Regions from separate parts of the Vibrio sp. VPAP30 genome, predicted to be linked through region 3. Evidence: predicted binding sites of a transcription regulator. Region 3 holds the regulator's gene; each other region holds the start of a gene.

Region 1 (5,408 bases), on a different contig from region 3:
GGTAGAAATAATACTAAGTAGCTCAATAGCCAAAGCTTTCCTCTCATGGTTGCCCCCAACTTTTTTATTATCTATTTGATAACAATAGTTTAAGAGGAAGAGCTTTGCTAAATGGAAAAGCTTACCTGTACGAACAGGTAAGCTTAGTGTGATTAGGCCGCGCTTAGGTGAGTGGTGATGTATGGCTGCCAAGCATTTTGGTACAGTTCTTTAGACTCACTGCGCATATTACGAATTTGTGCCATTTCAAACTCGTTGTAGTCTCGCGCCTCAACTGCTGCGGCGCGTTCAATCTTTTGAATGCGTTTATAGATGTCGTGTTCTGGACCACTTTTAACGTCAGCAATGGCTTTAAGGTGAAGCTGTACTTCGGCAATTAAGTTAGTTTTTGGAAGCTGAACTAAGACGTTCAAATCGCGGTAACCTGACTCAGCGGGTTTCTTAAAACGGTTTTTTACTTTTACAACCGTGGTTTCGCGATTTAGTACTTCATATGCAGACATCAAACCTTCGATATCGTCGGCGACAATTGTTGCGCGGGCTAGATCAGTGATGCGCTCAGCTTGGCCATTAAGTTCATAAGCAACTTTTTCTTTTGCACGGTCAGACGATTTAATGCCAGCGAAGAAAGATTCAGTTGAAGTGAGCAGGGCTGTACTTTTACAGATGGTTTCAAGTTCAGCTTGGGCTTGGTGCGCTTTGCTATACAGCACGTCGAAATCGGTGTATGGCTGAAGTGGAGTCGTCGACATTGATTTAATGCCGTAAAGGCCGCTTAGGTTGTGTTTGAATGCTTTGGAACACACTTCGTTCTGGTTCGTAGAACGGTTTTCCTCGTTACCCGGCGCAGTTGGAATAGCAGCAAATGCAGGTGCACGGCTGAGCATTAGAAGCATCAGGGCCGTAGTTCGCAGAAATAGGCTCATTCACTCTCCTTAGATGTGTAGGGCTTAGCTAATAAGTTGTCGAAAAAGGTTTCAATCACTAGCGCTACTCATCTCTACATAGTTAATGGGGGCTCTTTGTGCGATTCCAATCGCTTTCCCTTAGACTGTTTAAAAAAGCTTGAACAGTCTCGCATTTCCTTGGTGCTTAATTAGAGTGCAGCCCTATTCAAAGGTTCATCTTCAATATGTAACTAAGTATAAAGACTGAAAATGAACCTAATCTGAATGAAGTATTCAGACAGGAGTTTAAGTTGATATACCACTTCCCATCGCTTTCAGGTAGCCTATGCACCACAAAGTCAGTAACAGAGAAAGAGCATGAAAGACCCAGAGTTTTGGCACGGTAAATGGGCGGCAAACCAAATTGGTTTTCACCTAGAAGATGTTAATCCGCTATTGATTAAGTATTGGCAGCACACGAATCCAAGTCACGACGATGATGTGTTTGTTCCTTTGTGCGGGAAGTCAGAAGATTTAGTCTGGCTTGCGACTAAGCATTCGGATGTGCAAGGGGTAGAGTTGAGCAATATTGCTGTACGCGCTTTCTTTGCAGAGCACTTCTACACACCAATGGTTATGCCGATAAATGGTCAGCATGAACTGTTTCAGTTTGATGAGCTATCCATCTATGTAGGAGATTATTTCTCTGCGCCAATCAAACCTGTTGATATCGTTTATGATCGTGCTTCTTTGGTTGCTCTGCCTAAAGAAATGCGAGCGCAATATGTAGAACGGCTCAAATCGTTGCTTAAGCCTGGTGGACGAATATTGCTTGTCACTCTCGATTACGATCAGGAGCTTATGGCAGGGCCTCCATTTTCTGTACCTGAATCAGAGGTGAAGGAGCTCTATCGAGGCTGCAAAATTACTAAGCTAGAGAGCAATGAAGAGGCTGAAAAGCATCCAAAAATTACCAAACACGAATCAGCACGATTTGTCGAAGAAGTTTACCTGATTGAGACGATGTAAATAATAAAGGCTTGGTTATAACGACCAAGCCTTTTTCTATCGACTAAAGACCTTAGTAGATAATTTTAACTTTACCTGCACTGTGTTTAGCGTCCTCAATCGCTTGTTCGATAGAGTTGCGACGAGTGATTGCAACGCCAAGACGGCGGCGACCATCAATATCTGGCTTGCCAAACAAGCGAAGTTGAGTTTGTGGTGCAGCTAGGGCATTCTCAAGACCTTCAAATCGAATATCCGTTGATGTGCCCTGGCCTAAAATTACCGCAGAAGCGGCTGGGCCATAGTGAGTGATGTCTGAGATAGGCATTCCAGTGAATGCGCGTACGTGAAGGGCAAACTCGGAACTGTCTTGTGACATTAAAGTGACCAAACCCGTGTCATGAGGGCGAGGGGAGACTTCATTGAAGATCACGGTATCGCCTTTAACGAACAACTCGACACCAAAGATACCGTGCCCACCAAGTGCATTCACGACTTTTCCAGCGGCTTCTTGCGCGGATGATAGTGCTTTGTCTGTCATGTGCTGTGGCTGCCATGACTCACGGTAGTCGCCATCTTCCTGACGGTGACCAATCGGCGCGCAGAAGTGAACGCCATCGACTGCGCGAACGGTAAGGAGTGTAATCTCATAATCGAAGTCAATGAAACCCTCAACAATCACACGACCTGCTCCAGTACGCCCGCCTTCTTGAGCATAGTTCCACGCCTTGTCGATATCTTTAGCGGATTTGAGAACGCTTTGCCCCTTACCAGACGAACTCATGACTGGTTTACAGACACAAGGTAAGCCTACCGTTTCTACCGCAACCACAAACTCTTCATAATTGTCTGCAAAGCGATAGGGAGATGTTGTGAGGTTGAGTTCTTCAGCAGCTAAGCGGCGAATACCTTCGCGGTTCATTGTTAGTTTGGTTGCTTTTGCAGAAGGTACAACGTTCAAACCTTGAGTTTCTAACTCGACCAAAGTATCTGTTGCAATAGCTTCAATTTCAGGGACTACGTAATTTGGCTTTTCTTTTTCGATGATCGCTTGCAGTGCATCACCATCAAGCATATCGAGTGTATAACTGCGATGGGCGACTTGCATCGCTGGCGCATTTTCATATCGATCGCATGCGATCACTTCAAGGCCGAGACGTTGACATTCGATGGCGACCTCTTTTCCGAGTTCACCAGAGCCTAAGAGCAGAACGCGTGTTGCATGATATGCAGTTGCAGTACCGAACATAATTAACCCTAAAATTTGAAGAGGAATAGATAATTTTGCGAGCATGATACTCATAAAAACCCAAAAAGCAAACGTTTGCTTTTTGGGTTTTCCACAAGTGATAGCAGTTTCCAACGCTGATTAAACTCGATATAAAGAGCCGCTATTTTGCGTGGATCAAGACAAAGCTCAATTTTCTAGCCACTACTTGGGTGTTAATTGAGCAGTTGTATGCGCTTATTACGTAAATACTCATCTTTGGAGTTATAATCAATAGAAATAACAATTCCTAATATTATAGGGCTACCAACTTAATGCAGTTCGACCCGGAAAAATCCATAAAAATCCCAATAGATACGCTGACTGTTGGCATGTTTGTGACTGCAATAGAAGACAGTAAACGTGTAAACCTTGCTAATGCGGGACGTGTACCATCTAAACAAGCTGTTAAACAGCTAGTTAAAAATGGAGTTAAATTTGCGTGGGTAGACAAGGGATTATCAGCAAAAGGAAGCGTCTTTAAACCTGTTAAAGTCGTGGAAGAAGTCGATGAGCCGCAAGAAGCTTCCACTCCAGTGAAGCGAAAAAAGGTAAGTCGTTTTTCTCAACAGAAAAAAGCACAGAAGATAATCAAGGAAGCGAAGGGGCTTGCGCACAAGATCTTGACGCAAACATTCGACGGTCAACCGATACATGTCGATGAGCTGGACAGCCTCGCTGATGACATGATTGAATCTATTTTGCTTGATTCAGACGCGCTACATTGTGTATCTGCGCTACGTAGCAAGGATGAATACCTTCTAGAGCATTCCGTTAACGTTGCTACTTTACTGGTGACATTTGGTAAGCACCTTGGCTTACCACGAGATACGCTTAAACAAATGGCGATTGGCGGCATTATTCACGATGTTGGCAAGATCAAAGTAGATGATAAAGTTCTGCATAAACCAGCCCGATTAACGCCTGAAGAGTTTGAGCATATGAAGCTTCATCAGGTTTATGCTCAGCACATAGTCACGACCGTTGCAGGCTTAAGTGACATAAGCAAAGACGTGTGCTTAATGCACCATGAAAAGCTCGATGGCAACGGTTACCCTGCAGGGCTCAAAGGTGATGAGATACCTCTTCACGGGCGTATGAGCTGTATTGTCGACATTTATGATGCATTGACTGCAGATCGTTGTTACAAGCAAGGCATGAGTCCAGCAGAAGCGTTTAAGATTATTCTGAGCTTAACACCAAGCCATCTAGACAAAGAACTCGTGTATAAGTTTATTAACTGTATCGGCGTGTTCCCCGTTGGGGCTTTGGTTGAACTGAGCGACGGGCGAGTTGGTATTGTTTGGACGTCGAACGCGAATGAGCCGTTAAAACCAGAGATTAAGTGTTTTTACTCGCGCAAATATCACAGGTTTGTCGACGTTAGCTTTGTTGATATGAAAACAGCTAAGCTAACGATTAAAAAAGGCATAGCGCCCAGTCAATTGGAAGTCGACTCAAAACCATTTTTCGATGTATGATGCTAGCACTACCAAAAAAGTAAAGGCGCCAAATTAACGCCTTTCTTCATTTATAATTCCAAGTAAGTAATTGGTATGTCAGGGTTTAACGCTTCAAGTGTCGCTTGAGTATTCGCTAGGTGGCTGATTGTTCCTGCTTCCACTTCAACCAGAGCTGCGGCCTCAATATCATTTAGTCCTTGACGGTCGAGCAAAAGCTGAACTAGAGCAACTTGTAGTGGAGGCAAGCTAGGGTTAAACGCTGCGTTTTCTGCGTACGCACCTTGATAAACTTTGCCATCTTTCATTTTGATTGCCACACCACTTAGGTTGTGGGTGTATGGTGCATGGCTTCGGTTCAATGCGGTAATTGCAAGCTGAAGCAATTCATCTTGCTCATTACTTTGCTTACCGTGATCAACCGTGGTCATTAGTGCCGATTCGATACCAAGATCAGATGGTCCAAATGACTCAGGCAAGTATTCTTGAAGGGATTTACTATCGCGCTGTGGCAATTGAATCTTTAACTTGTCTGCGGTCGATAGCTCATTCATAAACTGACGACAATGACCACAAGGGCTAAAATTGATCGTAATGTCTGCAACGCCTTGTTCACCTTTCATCCAAGCATGGCTAATGGCGGATTGCTCTGCGTGAACCGTCTGCCCAAGTTGTACACCATCAAACTCTACATTCGCACCGAAGTAAAGTTTGCCAGACAAGCCGCGTACAATTGCACCGACATAGAAGTTTGAAAGTGGCGCATACGAATAAGCCGCAGCAAAT
Region 2 (5,408 bases), 290 kb from region 3:
CAGAATTATCGGCTGTTGGATACTACCCTTTATGTCACTCTAGAGCCATGCCCCATGTGCGCTGGGGCGCTATTACATAGCCGAGTGAAGAGAGTTGTATTTGGAGCTCGCGATCTAAAAGCTGGAGCTGCTGGGACTGTGTTAAATCTGTTTGAGCACCAAGCAGCTTACCACTATGCAGATGTCGAGTATGGTTTGCTAGAAGAAGAGTGCCGTATTCAGCTTCAGACATTCTTTAAACGTCGTCGTAAAGAGAAAAGAGCGCAGCGTAAAAAGGCAAGAAAACTAAAGCTGAAACTACAGGGTGAGTAAGCTTTCAAGCAAACATCTTCATTAAGATGTTTGCTCTTTGTGGATTATACAGCGATTAACTGCATAAAAGCGCGGTGACGTGCAATCACCTTTTTCTTGTTGTTGCTTAACATACGCTTTCGGCGGTTTGCTGCAACAGTCTTATTAAGGCGTTTTGACTGCATTCTACGTCTAGCCATAAAACAACCTCCTATTATGGTTAAAACTAAATCAATCACGAATGGAATCGAAGGCGACAAATATTCAAACGGTTAACGTCTTATACCTGCTCATTGTTACGATTTTAAGAAAGTCCGTAAGTGATCTTCGACACGATATTATATGTGGGCGATTTGAAGGGAAATCAAGAGCGCTATCTTTAAGCAAAATAGCGCTCCCGGTGATTATTGTTCGCCTGTATTCTCATTTACTAACGCGGGCTGTGCTGCAGAAGTCGATGTCGCGTCTGAGATTGAAGCTTCAGGTACTTGGATTACGGTTAAATCATCTATGCTGGCATCATCATTTGAGACTGATTGTTGCTCTACATGACCGATGATACTTTGGTAATAACGGCGAATGTTTTCAACGTAGTTACGTGCCTCATCGCCACGAGCGAATCCGTAACGCGTTTGACTGTAATACTTTTTCTGACGCAGCAGTGGCAGACGATCTTTAACATCTGACCACGCATCTGGGTTACCGCCTTGGCGCTTGGTCAGACGTCTGGCATCCATCATATGACCATAGCCCACGTTGTAGGAAGCCAGAGCAAACCAAATCTTTTCATGTTCTTCGATTGAATCAGGGATGCGTTCAACCATCCGGCGTAGATATTCCACGCCACCGCGCACAGACTGATTAGGATTGAGGCGATTGGTAACGCCAACGCTTTTTGCTGTTGGCAATGTGAGCATCATCATCCCACGTACCCCAGTTGGTGATTTTGCTACAGGGTTCCAATGAGATTCTTGGTAAGCCAAGGCTGCAACTAGGCGCCAGTCAAATTCATCAGAATATTTTTTAAATAGTGGTGACCATTTCGGTAGTTTAGAATCGAGAGCGCGAATAAAAGCGCGGGTATCAACATAATCAAAGCTGCCAACATGGCCAATGTATTTCTCTTCGAGAGAAGCAAGGTGGCCGGATTGGTTTATTGCACCGAAAAACTCAATTAAAAGTCCGTACAGGCTTTCATCTTGAGAGGGACGTAAAAACCATGAAATAGGCTGATCTTCTGTCAGTTCGAACGCTAGTGCGATATCTGGATAGATTCGCTGAGAGAGTGATACCTCTACTGAATCTGCGACTGTGAATCTCAACTCTCCTTTAGATACGGCTTTAAGCAGATCATTAACATCTGCATTGGGATCAACGTGATAGGAAAACTCAGGATACTGGGTCTTAATATCTGTAAGAGTTTTATTAAAGTGAGAGTCACCGACAATGCTTAAGATATCTTGCCCCTGATTTTTTTCGATCAGTTCAGCCTGCTTTGCGAGTAGTTGTTTCAGGCTTCTGGGGCGCCAATTGCCTTTCTTATACACCACTTGTTGGCTTACGTAATAGTAAGCAGGGCCTGGGCGGAAGTTGTTAAGACGTTCAGGTGATTGACTCAGCCCTGCCGCTATGATGTCTATTTCACCTTTTTCGAGAGCAGGGTAGAGGCTAGAAATACGGTAAGCAGGTTTCATCTCAAGCTGAACACCTAACTCGTTAGCGAATTCGCGTGCTAACTCATAGTCGAGACCAGCAGGGCCGTCGGGACCAATATAATATGACAGTTGGTTGTTTAGGGTACCTACGCGTAGCACGCCACGCTCTTTAATTAAGTCGAGTTCACTTTTGGGTTCTGATTCGATTTGGCAGCCTGAGAGCAACAAGGCTGAAATCATAATCAGACTCAGTGACATAAAGTGACTTTTATAATACTTCTTCATTAACGACGATCTCATACATCCAGTACGGCATTTATAGCAGAGTGTCATAACAAGGCAAGCCAATCAGTGAGTAGGCGAGATAACTGTAGTTAAAATCTTAATCTTGTTGTAATTCAAAATTGACAAAAAAAATGACGCAAACGGTTGCTTTTGGTGTTACATCACAAAAATAATTGCTATATAATGCGCTCGCAAGTGAAGAGGTGGAATCGGCATAGGTTTGGCAGAATTTCGTGAATAGCTTCGAAGTAGTGCAGTAACTCACTGAATTTATTCCAATATCACCTTAATCAATTGCATAAGAGACCTAAGCGCATGAGAATTTTTCGTGGCTCCCCAGCTCTATCTGAATTTCGTGTTAACAAGCTTCTAGAGCTTTGTCGTGAACTGGGCCTACCTGTAACAGGTATTTACGCTGAGTTTGCACACTTTGCTGATCTAACGACAGACCTAGATGCGTCTGAAGTTGAGAAACTAGAAAAACTCCTAACTTATGGTCCAACACTTTCTTTTGACGAAAATGGTGAAGAGTACGCACCTGAAGGTCTACTTCTTCTTGCGACTCCTCGCCCAGGTACTATCTCGCCTTGGTCTTCAAAGTCGACGGATATCGCTAATAACTGTGGTCTAGATAAGGTTGTTCGTCTAGAGCGTGGTACGGCTTACTACATCGAATCATCGGCTGAGCTAAGCGAGCTTCAACTGGTTGAGCTCAAAGCTATCTTGCATGACCGCATGATGGAAGTGGTATTCACTGAATTTGAATCTGCACAAGCACTATTCCAAGTGGCTGAGCCTGCGCCAGTCGCGGATGTTGACCTACTTAAAGGTGGCCGTGCTGCACTTGAAAACGCAAACGTTACCCTAGGTCTTGCACTTGCCGATGACGAAATCGAATATCTTTACGATGCGTTCGTAAACAAACTGGATCGTAACCCTACCGACATCGAGCTAATGATGTTTGCACAGGCGAACTCAGAGCACTGTCGTCACAAGATCTTCAACGCAGATTGGACTATCGACGGTGTTAAGCAAGAGAAGTCTCTGTTTAAGATGATCAAGAACACTTTCGAAACGACACCAGAAAATGTGCTATCTGCATATAAAGATAACGCAGCGGTAATGGTAGGTTCTGATGTGGGTCGCTTCTTCCCGAATCCAGAAACTCGTCAATACGGTTACAGCCAAGAGAAAGCACATATTCTTATGAAGGTGGAAACGCACAACCACCCAACAGCTATCTCTCCATGGCCGGGTGCCTCTACAGGTTCAGGCGGTGAAATCCGTGATGAAGGCGCAACAGGTATTGGTGGTAAGCCAAAAGCAGGTCTTGTTGGCTTTACAACTTCTAACCTACGCATTCCAGGTTTTGAACAACCATGGGAAACAGATTTCGGTAAGCCGGGGCGAATCGTTAACGCACTAGACATCATGCTAGAAGGCCCACTCGGTGGCGCGGCGTTCAACAACGAATTTGGTCGTCCAAACCTGCTCGGTTACTTCCGTACTTACGAAGAAAAAGTGAACTCTCACGCAGGTGAAGAGGTTCGTGGTTACCACAAACCAATCATGATTGCTGGTGGTATGGGTAACATCCGTGACGAGCACGTGCAGAAGAAAGAGATCCCGGTCGGTGCAAGCTTAATTGTGCTTGGCGGTCCTGCAATGAACATCGGCCTAGGTGGCGGTGCGGCATCTTCAATGGCGTCTGGTCAATCAGCAGAAGATCTAGATTTTGCTTCAGTACAGCGTGAAAACCCAGAAATGGAACGCCGTTGTCAGGAAGTGATCGACCGTTGTTGGCAGCTAGGTGATGCTAACCCAATCGCATTCATCCACGATGTTGGCGCCGGCGGTATCTCTAACGCACTTCCAGAACTGGTAGACGATGGCGAACGTGGTGGTATTTTCCAACTACGTGATGTACCAAATGATGAACCAGGTATGAGCCCGCTTGAGATCTGGTGTAATGAATCTCAAGAGCGTTACGTAATGGCGGTTGCACCAGAGAACATGGAAGTATTCGATGCGATCTGTAAGCGTGAGCGCGCACCATACGCTGTAGTAGGTGTGGCAACGGAAGAGCGTGAACTGAAACTTGAAGATTCACACTTCGACAACACGCCAATCGACATGCCAATGGATGTGCTTCTAGGTAAGACGCCTAAGATGCACCGTGATGCAAAAACACTTAAAGCGAATAACCCAGCAGTTAACTGTGATGGTATTGAGTTAAACGAAGCAGCAGAGCGCGTGCTACGTCTACCAACAGTTGCTGAGAAAACATTCCTAATTACTATCGGTGACCGCACGGTGACTGGCCTGGTGGCGCGTGACCAAATGGTTGGCCCATGGCAGGTTCCAGTAGCAAACTGCGCAGTAACAGCAGCAAGCTACGACACGTACCACGGTGAAGCGATGTCGATGGGTGAGCGCACGCCAGTGGCGCTACTAGACTTTGGCGCTTCGGCTCGTCTAGCGGTGGGCGAGGCGATCACGAACATCGCAGCGACAAACATCGGTGATATCAAACATATTAAACTGTCTGCGAACTGGATGTCTCCAGCAGGTCACCCAGGTGAAGATGCAGGTCTTTACGAAGCGGTGAAAGCTGTGGGTGAAGAGCTATGTCCAGCACTTGGTCTAACTATCCCTGTAGGTAAAGACTCAATGTCGATGAAGACTAAGTGGATCGATAACGGCGAGCAGAAAGAAGTAACTTCTCCGCTGTCTCTAATCATCACTGCGTTTGCTCGTGTTGAAGATATACGTAAGACAATCACACCTCAGCTTCGCACCCCTGAAACCTTGGAAGGACTAGGTGACACATCTCTAGTTCTTATCGACCTAGGTAACGGTAAGAACCGTCTAGGCGCAACAGCACTAGCACAGGTTTACAAGCAGCTTGGTGATAAGCCAGCAGACGTAGACAACGCAGCGCAGCTAAAAGGTTTCTACGAAGGTGTTCAAACTCTAGTAGCGAACGACCAAGTCGTGGCTTACCACGACAAGGGGGACGGTGGTCTGTTCGTAACACTTGCTGAAATGGCATTCGCGGGTCACTGTGGCGTTAAAGCAGATATTGCGAACCTAGGTGAAGATGCACTAGCTGCTCTATTTAATGAAGAGCTCGGTGCAGTACTTCAGGTTAAGAATGATGATCTAGATGCTGTTCTT
Region 3 (5,408 bases):
TTTTGACGTAAATCCCTCTATGTTTATGCTAATCTCCGTAACCAAATTTTGAACTTGAGTATTCGTTTTTAAATATGAGTGACGCTTTACTTTTCCACAAAACCTATGCCCACCCAACAAGCGATGAATGGGTCGTTTTTGTGCATGGTGCTGGTGGAAGTTCATCAATCTGGTTTAAACAGATTAAAGCGTACAAGCAGCACTTTAATTTGTTGCTAATCGACCTTCGAGGTCACGGCAAATCCAACCAACTGATCAAAGAGCTGATCGCCAATCGCTACACATTCAAATCGGTAACAATGGACATCTTAAAGGTACTAGATCATCTTAAGATTCGTTCAGCGCATTTTGTTGGAATGTCACTGGGTACGATTATTGTTCGAAATTTGGCAGAGCTTGCGACAGATCGAGTAAAGTCAATGGTGCTTGGCGGCGCTGTCACGCGGTTTAACGTGCGTTCACAGATATTGGTCCGTTTAGGCGGTATGTGTAAGCATGTCGTGCCTTACATGTGGCTGTATAGCCTATTTGCTTATATCGTGATGCCACAGCGTACTCAAAGAGAGTCTCGACACCTATTTATCCACGAAGCAAAGAAACTGTGTCAAAAAGAATTTAAGCGTTGGTTTATCCTTACTGCCGAAGTCAATCCTCTGATGAAGTATTTCAAAGATAGAGAGTTACCAATACCAACCCTCTATTTGATGGGAGAACGGGACTATATGTTTATCCAGCCCGTGAAAGAGATGGTCGCAGTCCATAGGCAGAGTCAGCTTCAAGAAATTCGTGACTGCGGACACGTTTGTAACGTTGAACGACCAGAAGAGTTCAATCACCACTCAATTTCGTTTATTCAGCAGCAAATTAAAGCGCCTAACAGTTAAGGTGCAGTTTCGCCGCATTGCCAACATGCGCCAAACTGGGACTCGTTGGACTCACCACAATTGCTACAGTTCCAATTTGAACCTATCTGCGCATTCCTAAACTCTTTGATGACTGCATTGGCTTGAATGATTTGACTGTGATTCAGCAGCCAGATGTAAGGTTCGCTGCTCTCTCCAAATGGCACTTCACCCTGTAAGCCAAATACGCCTTCTCCGCGTACTTCACATTCGATATGGCAAGACTTTAAAAGCTCACAAACAATGTGAGCTTCGGTAGGTGTCGATGCCGAGTAGATTCTCATCAAGCATTGCCATTTGAAGTTGAAGGAGAGGCCTTAACCTTCGCCATGATCCATTTAGCAATGACGGGGAACAGTCCCAATAAGGCAAAAGATGCCAGCACCGTCGGAGACACTATGCCAGACAAGCTTTCAATTTGAGCCAGTTGCGTGCCAGCGTTCAAGTAGACAGCGGTGCCAGGCAACATGCCTAATTGGCTAACAAGGTAAAAACGTACCGTTGCGATTGGGGTTAAACCCATGAGCAAGTTGATCAGGAAAAATGGGAACACTGGAATCAAGCGAAGAGAAAAAAGGTAGAATGCACCGTCTTTCTCAACGCCTTGGTTAATGGCATTGAGTTTCTCACCAAATTTGCTCTGTACCCAATCACGTAGCAAATATCGACTACTTAAAAATGCAAGGGTTGCACCTATTGTACTGGCGAATGAAACCAGCAGTAGGCTAGTCCAGAAACCAAATAGTGCGGCGCCTAGCAGCGTCACAACTGCAGCTCCGGGGATAGAAAAGGCCGTAATAGCTATGTAAGCCAGAAAATAAGTGGCCGCTGCAACCGTAAAGTTGTCGGCAATAAAGGTAGCCAACTCAGCTTGTTGGGCTTTCGCATTTTCCAGCGTGAGATATTGACCAAAGTTTACGCCTAGTAAAACAATTAGTGCAACGAAGAGAATACCAAGGACGATTTTTTTATTCATGTTGAAGCTGCTCCATCTTACATCGAGGATAGATGTATTAAGTGTTACTAGACAAGACAGGGAAAGCAAGCAGCAAATTTCATTGCGATGGATAAAAATAAAAAAGTCAGCGCTGTGGCTGACTTCTTAGATAAGTACTGCTTGATTAACTAACTTGAGTTAATAGCTCTTGACGACGGCTTTGAGGAATGACCGACCAGTGAGTTCCGTTGATCGCGCCTTCCAATGCCCATAAAAGTTCGATATTTACATCGGCAGAGTGTGTGGATTGAATGGCTTTGAAAGCGTGAACTGCACCGACGTCTTCAAGGTTTTTAACCGACTCAATACCTGCCTTTTTAAGCATTCTCTCAGTAGCGAGCCTTAGGTTAGGTAGATCTTTCAAGCGATTTGGTTTTGCTTGCGACTGACTTTGTTTTTCTACGTTCGCTGCTCTGAGTGCGACGTTAGCAATCTCTAGGGCTTTACTGCTGTCTGACGCCAAATCGTCACACAAAGCAAAGTACTTAGTTACGACAGGGAAACCACGTTTTTTGTAAACATAGGGTTCGAGCCCTTGAGATTTAAACTGTTTAGCGAGAGTGGCATCCGCGCGTACGTGAAGCTTATCGTTGACTACAAGTGCGAACATGGTGTCATCGGCAAAAATGCCAAAACCACCAAACATTGAGCGAGACTTAATATGGCCTAACTGCTCAAACAAACGCATTGAGTCTTTTAGTATTGGTTTATCCATGCTGTGTTTTCTCGGTGTATATGTATACGCCACCAATGCAGGTCCGAGAGATTAGCAAAATAATGCAGATACAATGTCAGTAAGGTGTCATACGAGCTCAAGAACAAGTAAAAACGGTATGACAGTTTGCATATTCGCCATCGGCAACCCCGCTACCAGACAATAAATTGTTTAAGGCCGGAGGCTTTGCGTCCCACCCTTTCGGAGTGGTTTGCCCTGTTCGTGGCATTAATCGAACATTTTAAGAATAAATAAAACTGCGCAGAGCATCACATTTGAATGGGATAAATGTGATATTGGTTCAATAAATAGGGGGGATATATACGCTTAGCCAATAAAACGACTACTAGCTAAGCGTTTGACTTGAGGTTACTTATTTAGATTGCGAACGGTTTTACGCTCGACGATTTCAGGGTGCATTTCGAACACGCGTTTGTCATGTTCTTTATCTTTAATGCGCTCTAGAAGGATCTCAAAGGCGTTTTTACCTACACGTCGTTTTGGTTGGTGAACCGTTGTTAGTGGAGGAGAGAAGTATTCTGCAAGCTCAATATTGTCGTAACCAATCACCGACATATCTTGCGGGATTTGAATGCCTTTCTGCTGTAATCGACTCATCAGGCCTAATGCCATTGTATCGTTGAAACAGAACACAGCTGTCGGCTTGTTATCCATTGCTACGATCTTATCTGCCGCCAATACCGCGGTATCACACTCAAAGTTGCCTTCTAAGATCCAGTCTTCATTGACGGGCAGTTTAGCTTCAGCCATAGCACGCTTGAAGCCTCGAATACGTTCGACACAAGCTGCTTTTTCAAAGTGACCGCTCAGGCAAGCAATCTCCTTGTGGCCATGCTCGATTAAATACTTGGTCGCAAGGTATCCACCTTCTTCTGAGTTGTCGATGATCTTATCTGCTTGAGAGCTTTCTGGCCCCCAATCCATAACAACTTTAGGGATGTCCTTGTGGCGATCTAACATCTCGCTCAGCTCTTCAGTCAGATCGGAACACATGACTAGAATGCCATCTACCCGCTTTTCAGCAAGCATACGAATGTAGTCACGCTGCTTTTCATAGATACCACCTGTGTTACACAAGATCAGAGTGTAACCTTGGCGATAACAGTAGCTTTCTACGCCGTCGATAACTTCAGAGAAAAATAGGTTAGTCGATTGAGTAACTAGCATACCAATTGTGCGAGTTGTGTTGCACTTAAGGCTTCGCGCAACGGCACTTGGCGCGTAGTTAAGCTCATTTACCGCTTCCATCACTTTTTCTTGTGTCGCTTCTGCAACAAAGCGTGTCTTGTTGATGACGTGAGACACGGTGGTTGTTGAAACACCTGCAAGGCGAGCAACATCTTTAATAGTGGCCATAAATTCTGTCCTGTCGATGACTGCCACGAGAATATATTCAGTTTAGAATAAGTTGGCAGAAAGTATCAGAAACACAAAAACCGCTCTTATTTAGCGGTTTGTATTTGAATAGTTCATTTTTATCGTTTGCGGTCACGATTTTAGACCGCAATCTGACTGAGGGCAAACAAAATTCGTTGTCCTGACCTGTGCCAGTTCACATTGTCAGACTCTACTCGCCGATTAAGTATGCGCAGTCCAATTCCAAGAATGCCACTGTTAGAGACGTAATAGCAGAGTAAAAACCGAACTCATCGAGCGTTTGGCACTTAGCCGAAAACTTAGGTGCCCAGCTTAGAATGTGCTGGCGAATGAAGCTCTCTTGCTCGATAAGTGCTTCTTCAATATGGCGCTCTTGTTCGAGTTCATTGGAGCGAATGATGAGATTGCCTAGAAAATCGAGTTCAATGGCAATGTGATCAGCAGGCTCGTTTAAGCTTTCATCGACAGCAACGCCATGCTCTAGCATTAACGCTTCCATCTCTTTCGCCGGCTTGTCATCGAGTAGGCCCGACTCGCCGATGTACATAGAAGCATAAGGCAGTGCAGAGTCGCGGTCAGATTTCAAAAACAGATCACAAAAGTCAGCGGCTAATTCAAGCTGAGCATCTTCGCGATCGATCAAGCGATTGAGTGCGTCAATGACACGATCAATCGACGGTTTGAGATCGGCATTCTCGCCAAGGCCAGTAAGGAAAGAGCGGATTTGAGCTGAATGGTACTGCTCAAGGTTCTCTTCGGTTAGCTCTTTGGCGTAAAGGCTTGAAAGCCACCAATAGATTTCTGCACGTTTTTCGTTGAATGCTTTGATTTCTTGCATTAGGTATCACTCCCAAAATAACTACCTATTAGTGTAACTAATAAAAATGAATAGCGGTAATGGCTTACGTGACAATAAAAGACGAATTATGAGCATTTATTAACAAGGGCGGAGGTTTTGTCTTGAATCAATAAAAAATCATCTTTCTCGTTTTTAAAGTGATAAATACTAGAAATGTTACTATTTATGAATAGAATAAATGATAGAACTATTCCCAATGCAAATTAAGTGGTGCAGATGAGTTATCATGTACTAGTAGTAGAAGATGACGTAGTGACTCGCAGCAAGCTCGTTGGCTACTTTCAGAACGAAGGTTACCAAGTCAGCGAAGCAGAAAGCGGTGAGCAGATGCGAGACATGCTACAAAACAACGCGATTGATTTGGTGATGTTGGATATTAATCTACCGGGTGAAGATGGATTAATGCTAACTCGCGAACTACGCAGTCAATCAGACATTGGAATTATCCTAGTAACAGGACGCACGGACAGCATCGACAAAATTGTTGGCCTCGAAATGGGCGCCGATGACTATGTCACTAAACCTTTTGAATTACGA
Region 4 (5,408 bases), on a different contig from region 3:
CTAGATCCAGGTCAGTCATCTTGATTACAGACATGATGTGTCCTCTCAAATTTTAATAAGTAAAGTTTTCAGTAGCCCGGCAACCCTGCCAGACCTATTAATTCTTTAAGCGCTGTTGGTATAGTGGAGATGCTTAATATTTATTTCAAGGTTTAAAATAAACAATTCTCCCAGCTTCTGCTTTACAACTTATTCAGCAGATTGCATTGCGAGCGCAGTGTCCAACATACGATTCGCAAAGCCCCATTCGTTATCACACCATACGAGCATTTTTACTAAGTGCCCGTTACTAACTCGAGTCTGTGTACCATCGACAATCGCGCTATGGGGATCGTGATTAAAGTCGATAGAAACGAGCGGCGCTTCAGTATAGTCAACAATGCCCTGTAATGTACACTGAGATACGTTAACAATGGTTTGATTTACGTCATTAACTTTCACATTCGTATTAATAGTGACACTTAAATCCATCGCGGTGACGTTAACTGTCGGTACTCGGACTGAGATTGCCTCAAATTTGTTAGAAAATTTCGGGAATATTCTTTCAATACCTTTATGCAACTTAGTGTCTACGGGGATAATCGACTGGCTTGCTGCTCTGGTACGCCTTAGATCCGTATGGTACGCGTCAATCACTTGCTGATCATTCATTGACGAGTGAATAGTGGTAATCGTACCAGACTCGATTTCAAACGCATCATCAAGCGCTTTAATGATCGGCACAATACAGTTAGTGGTACAGGAACCATTCGAGACAACGTTATGCTCTGCCTTTAGCGTCTGGTGGTTGACTCCATAGATAATGGTATTATCGAGATCATTCGCGCCTGGATGCGAAAACAACACTTTCTTCGCCCCTGCTTTGATATGTTCCTGTCCATCAGCTTGGCTACCAAACACACCTGTGCAGTCAAGAACCAAGTCAACCTCAAGATCGCGCCAAGGCAAAAGTTCAATATCACTCAGATGCAGAATACGAATTGAGTCAAACTCTCCCGTCCCTTGATAAGGGACGTCATGATGGATATAGATATGCTCTTGGTCATTAGTTACTCTCTTACCAAACCGACCATGGCTCGTATCGTATTGAAGCAAATGAGCCATAGCGTCAGGTTGCGCCAGCTCATTGACCGCAACGACCTTAATTTGCTGGTTTTTACCACTCTCATAGACTGCCCGTAAAACATTACGGCCAATACGCCCAAACCCGTTGATCGCAACTTTCAGCATAACTCCATCGCCCTACATCATTTTCGTGTCACAAATACTACCTGATAGCTTTATAAATCGCATCTAGTTCATCGTATCGGGTAAAAACAAAAAAGCCGAGTCACAAGGACCCGGCTTTCAAAGCAATTAACAATTAAGCTAGAAGCTCTTTCGCTGTGTTGACTACGTTTTCTGTAGTGAAACCAAACATCTTGAATAGCTCGCCTGCTGGTGCAGATTCACCGAATGTTGTCATACCGATGATTTTACCACCGAAGCCAACGTACTTGTACCAGAAGTCAGCAATGCCAGCTTCTACTGCGATACGAGCTGTTACATCTGAGGGTAGTACTGCTTCACGGTATTCAGCGTCTTGCTTGTCGAATGCATCTGTTGATGGCATTGAAACAACGCGTACTTGCTTGCCTTCAGCCGTTAGTTGCGCTGCTGCTTCTACTGCTAACTCAACCTCTGAACCTGTTGCGATAAGGATAAGCTCTGGCTTGCCTGCACAATCTTTCAGGATGTAGCCACCCTTAGCGATGTTAGCCACTTGATCTTCGCTACGCGCTTGCTGTGCAAGGTTTTGACGAGAGAAGATTAGAGCAGTAGGGCCATCTTTGCGCTCAATTGCTAATTTCCATGCCACTGCCGACTCAACTTGGTCACATGGACGCCATGTGCTCATGTTTGGCGTTAGACGTAGAGATGCCATTTGCTCAACTGGTTGGTGAGTTGGACCATCTTCGCCTAGGCCGATAGAGTCGTGCGTGTAAACTTGGATGTTCTGAACTTTCATCAGAGCAGCCATACGCATTGCGTTACGTGCGTATTCCATGAACATTAGGAAAGTTGCACCGTATGGTACAAAACCACCATGCAGAGCAATACCGTTCATGATTGCTGTCATACCGAACTCACGTACACCATAGTGGATGTAGTTACCAGAAGCATCTTCTGCAGATACTGACTTAGAACCAGACCACATGGTTAGGTTAGAAGGCGCAAGGTCAGCAGAGCCGCCTAGGAATTCTGGTAGCATAGCACCGAACGCTTCTAGAGCATTTTGCGACGCTTTACGTGATGCAATATTGGCTGGGTTCGCTTGAAGATCAGCAATGATTGCGTTTGCTTTCTCTTCCCACCGTGCTGGTAGGTCGCCGTTTAGACGACGATTAAGCTCTGCTGCTTCAACTGGGTAAGCTGCCGCGTATGCATCGAATTTAGCATTCCACGCAGCTTCCTTAGCTGCACCTGCTTCTTTTGCATCCCACTGTGTATATACATCAGCAGGGATTTCAAATGGACCGTATTCCCAACCAAGCTCTTTACGTGTTGCTGCAATTTCTTCAGCGCCTAGTGGTGCACCGTGACAGTCATGTGAACCAGACTTATTAGGCGAACCAAAACCGATCACTGTTTTAGTACAGATTAGCGTTGGTCGAGGATCTGCTTTCGCTGCAATAATTGCTGCGTTAATCGCTTCAGAATCATGACCGTCTACTGCTGGGATCACGTGCCAGCCGTAAGCTTTAAAACGCTTAGGTGTATCGTCAGAGAACCAACCTTCAACTTCACCATCGATTGAGATGCCGTTGTCATCCCAGAACGCGATAAGTTTACCAAGACCTAGTGTACCTGCCAGTGAACACGCTTCATGAGAGATACCTTCCATCAGACAGCCGTCACCCATGAATGCATAAGTGAAGTGGTCAACGATGTCGTGGCCTTCTTTGTTGAACTGTGCTGCAAGGGTCTTCTCAGCCAGCGCCATACCTACAGCGTTAGTGATACCCTGGCCTAGTGGCCCAGTTGTTGTTTCGATACCTGGTGCGTAACCGTACTCTGGGTGACCTGGAGTCTTAGAGTGCAGCTGACGGAAGTTTTTCAAATCGTCGATAGACAGCTCGTAACCTGCTAGGTGCAGTAGCGAGTATATAAGCATAGAACCGTGGCCGTTTGATAGTACGAAACGGTCGCGGTCAGCCCACTCTGGGTTTGCCGGGTTATGGTTTAGATGTGAGCGCCAAAGAACTTCAGCGATATCAGCCATACCCATAGGTGCACCTGGGTGGCCAGAGTTTGCTTGTTGTACACCGTCCATACTTAGCGTACGGATTGCATTAGCGAGATGTTGACGAGAAGACATGTCAGCTCCTGAATGGATTAAGCGAATCAAAATAAAATGGGCGATAATTCTCTCAAAGCACCACCAGCACTGCAATCGTTTTCCAAGACAAAAGCTCACAAATTTCTTAGCTTTCGCAGCAAATCGACAAAAGTTACTAATATTTCGAACAGTTAAAGCAAACGTTTGGTTTTATCAAATAGCAAAAAAGAGCTTGTAATCCGAGCGTTCAAAACTAAAATAGACGTCTAGATGTAGATACACCTACAGATATCAGTATTATTTATTAGTGCTCCACCTTTAATAACGGGAGCGCTCTCTAAAAAATTAAAAGTGGAGCTCACATGGCTAAGCACCTGTTTACTTCTGAGTCTGTTTCAGAAGGTCATCCAGATAAAATTGCTGACCAAATTTCTGATGCAGTCCTTGATGCGATTCTAGAGCAAGATCCAAAAGCACGTGTTGCGTGTGAAACTTACGTAAAGACTGGCATGGTGATGGTTGGTGGTGAAATCACAACATCAGCATGGGTAGATATCGAAGAGCTAACTCGCCAGACGGTACGTGAAATCGGTTACGTTCACTCTGATATGGGGTTCGATGCAAACTCTTGTGCAGTTCTAAACACTATCGGTAAGCAGTCTCCTGACATCAACCAAGGTGTTGATAAAGCGGATCCTAAAGAGCAAGGCGCTGGTGACCAAGGCATCATGTTCGGTTACGCGACTAACGAAACTGACATTCTAATGCCAGCACCGATTACCTACTCGCACCTTCTTGTACAAAAACAAGCTGAAGTACGTAAAAACGGCACACTGCCATGGTTACGCCCTGACGCTAAATCTCAGGTAACCTTCCAGTACGACCAAGGTAAGATTGTTGGCATTGATGCTGTGGTTCTTTCTACACAGCACTGTGATTCAATCTCTACACCAGACCTGCGTGAAGCGGTAATGGAAGAGATCATCAAACCTGTACTGCCTTCTGAGTGGATCAACAAAGAGACAAACTTCTTCATCAACCCAACTGGTCGCTTCGTCATCGGCGGTCCTATGGGTGACTGTGGTCTAACAGGTCGTAAGATCATTGTTGATACTTACGGTGGTGCAGCCCGTCACGGCGGCGGTGCTTTCTCTGGTAAAGATCCATCAAAAGTTGACCGCAGCGCAGCATACGCAGCGCGTTACGTAGCTAAGAACATTGTTGCTGCAGGCCTAGCAGATCGTTGTGAAATTCAACTTTCTTATGCTATCGGTGTGGCAGATCCAACCTCTATAATGGTTGAAACCTTCGGTACTGAGAAAGTATCGCAAGACATTATCGTTGAAGCAGTACGTCAACACTTCGATCTTCGCCCATACGGTCTGCAAGAGATGTTGAACTTACTTCAGCCTATCTACAAAAAGACAGCTGCATACGGTCACTTTGGTCGCGAAGAGTTCCCTTGGGAAGCAACAGACAAAGCAGCACTACTACGTGAGTTTGCTGGTCTGAAATAATCTTGCATTGCTCGAACAAACAGTTAAAGAACGTCTGGTTTACCAGACGTTCTTTTTTTGTACGCAAAAAAACATCAAGAAATTTGTATTTTTTTGCCATGGGGTCAATAGTTAAAAATATGTTAACGGACAAAATCACTCATCGATTTCGCTTCGTAAACAGTTTAACTGATGCGCCGCTTACATCAACGACGTCGCCAAGCCGGGCATCGAGTTCCATTCACTGCTGCTTAACTAGCACAGTGTAGGTAGAGAATCGATCAAGGAGGGCGTATGCCTCGTACGGTTAACTCAGACGACTTCAAAGATAAACAAAAGCAGGTCCCAGATTCAGAATACGCCCGCACTATTCAGTGCAATCAGGTCAGTATTTCAGCTCCATTCCACTGGCTTGCACTCGGTTTGCATGACTTCGTCCGCATGCCTCTGATCAGTGCTTTTTACGGTTTGTGCTTTATGGCCGCCGCAATTGGCATCGTTTTACTTGTCCAATGGCAAGGCACCCACTTAGTGGTGATGCCAAGTCTTGTGGTTTACATGCTGATTGGTCCTTTCCTTGCTCTCGGGCTCTA

Evidence for each region. The regulator PurR, encoded in region 3, represses purine synthesis genes. The targets are predictions, from matches to a motif close to TNANGNAAACGTTTNCNTNA.
Region 1: a site for PurR is predicted at 3,208-3,227, ahead of purT (formate-dependent phosphoribosylglycinamide formyltransferase). Genes of this name have one in related genera too.
Region 2: a site for PurR is predicted at 2,364-2,383, ahead of purL (phosphoribosylformylglycinamidine synthase). Genes of this name have one in related genera too.
Region 4: a site for PurR is predicted at 3,512-3,531, ahead of metK (methionine adenosyltransferase). Genes of this name have one in related genera too.

The regions. Positions count from the first base shown of each region.
Region 1 covers NZ_LBLS01000018.1:37,918-43,325, forward strand. The annotation lists gene ZX61_RS06925 (DUF3187 family protein) at 1-47, opposite strand, end outside; gene ZX61_RS06930 (RelA/SpoT domain-containing protein) at 153-926, opposite strand; gene ZX61_RS06935 (thiopurine S-methyltransferase) at 1,266-1,916, shown strand; gene purT (formate-dependent phosphoribosylglycinamide formyltransferase) at 1,969-3,144, opposite strand; gene ZX61_RS06945 (HD-GYP domain-containing protein) at 3,438-4,643, shown strand; gene cdd (cytidine deaminase) at 4,694-5,408, opposite strand, start outside.
Region 2 covers NZ_LBLS01000043.1:200,006-205,413, forward strand. The annotation lists gene tadA (tRNA adenosine(34) deaminase TadA) at 1-312, shown strand, start outside; gene ZX61_RS24675 (hypothetical protein) at 357-491, opposite strand; gene mltF (membrane-bound lytic murein transglycosylase MltF) at 696-2,231, opposite strand; gene purL (phosphoribosylformylglycinamidine synthase) at 2,547-5,408, shown strand, end outside.
Region 3 covers NZ_LBLS01000043.1:492,927-498,334, forward strand. The annotation lists gene ZX61_RS22455 (alpha/beta fold hydrolase) at 75-884, shown strand; gene ZX61_RS22460 (DUF2007 domain-containing protein) at 881-1,186, opposite strand; gene ZX61_RS22465 (TVP38/TMEM64 family protein) at 1,186-1,878, opposite strand; gene ZX61_RS22470 (TfoX/Sxy family DNA transformation protein) at 2,024-2,614, opposite strand; cyclic di-GMP riboswitch class I at 2,754-2,840, opposite strand; gene purR (HTH-type transcriptional repressor PurR) at 2,984-3,991, opposite strand; gene torD (molecular chaperone TorD) at 4,203-4,850, opposite strand; gene torR (two-component system response regulator TorR) at 5,088-5,408, shown strand, end outside.
Region 4 covers NZ_LBLS01000036.1:40,960-46,367, reverse strand. The annotation lists gene ZX61_RS15650 (phosphoglycerate kinase) at 1-34, opposite strand, end outside; gene epd (erythrose-4-phosphate dehydrogenase) at 190-1,230, opposite strand; gene tkt (transketolase) at 1,364-3,358, opposite strand; gene metK (methionine adenosyltransferase) at 3,682-4,836, shown strand; gene ZX61_RS15625 (DUF2189 domain-containing protein) at 5,110-5,408, shown strand, end outside.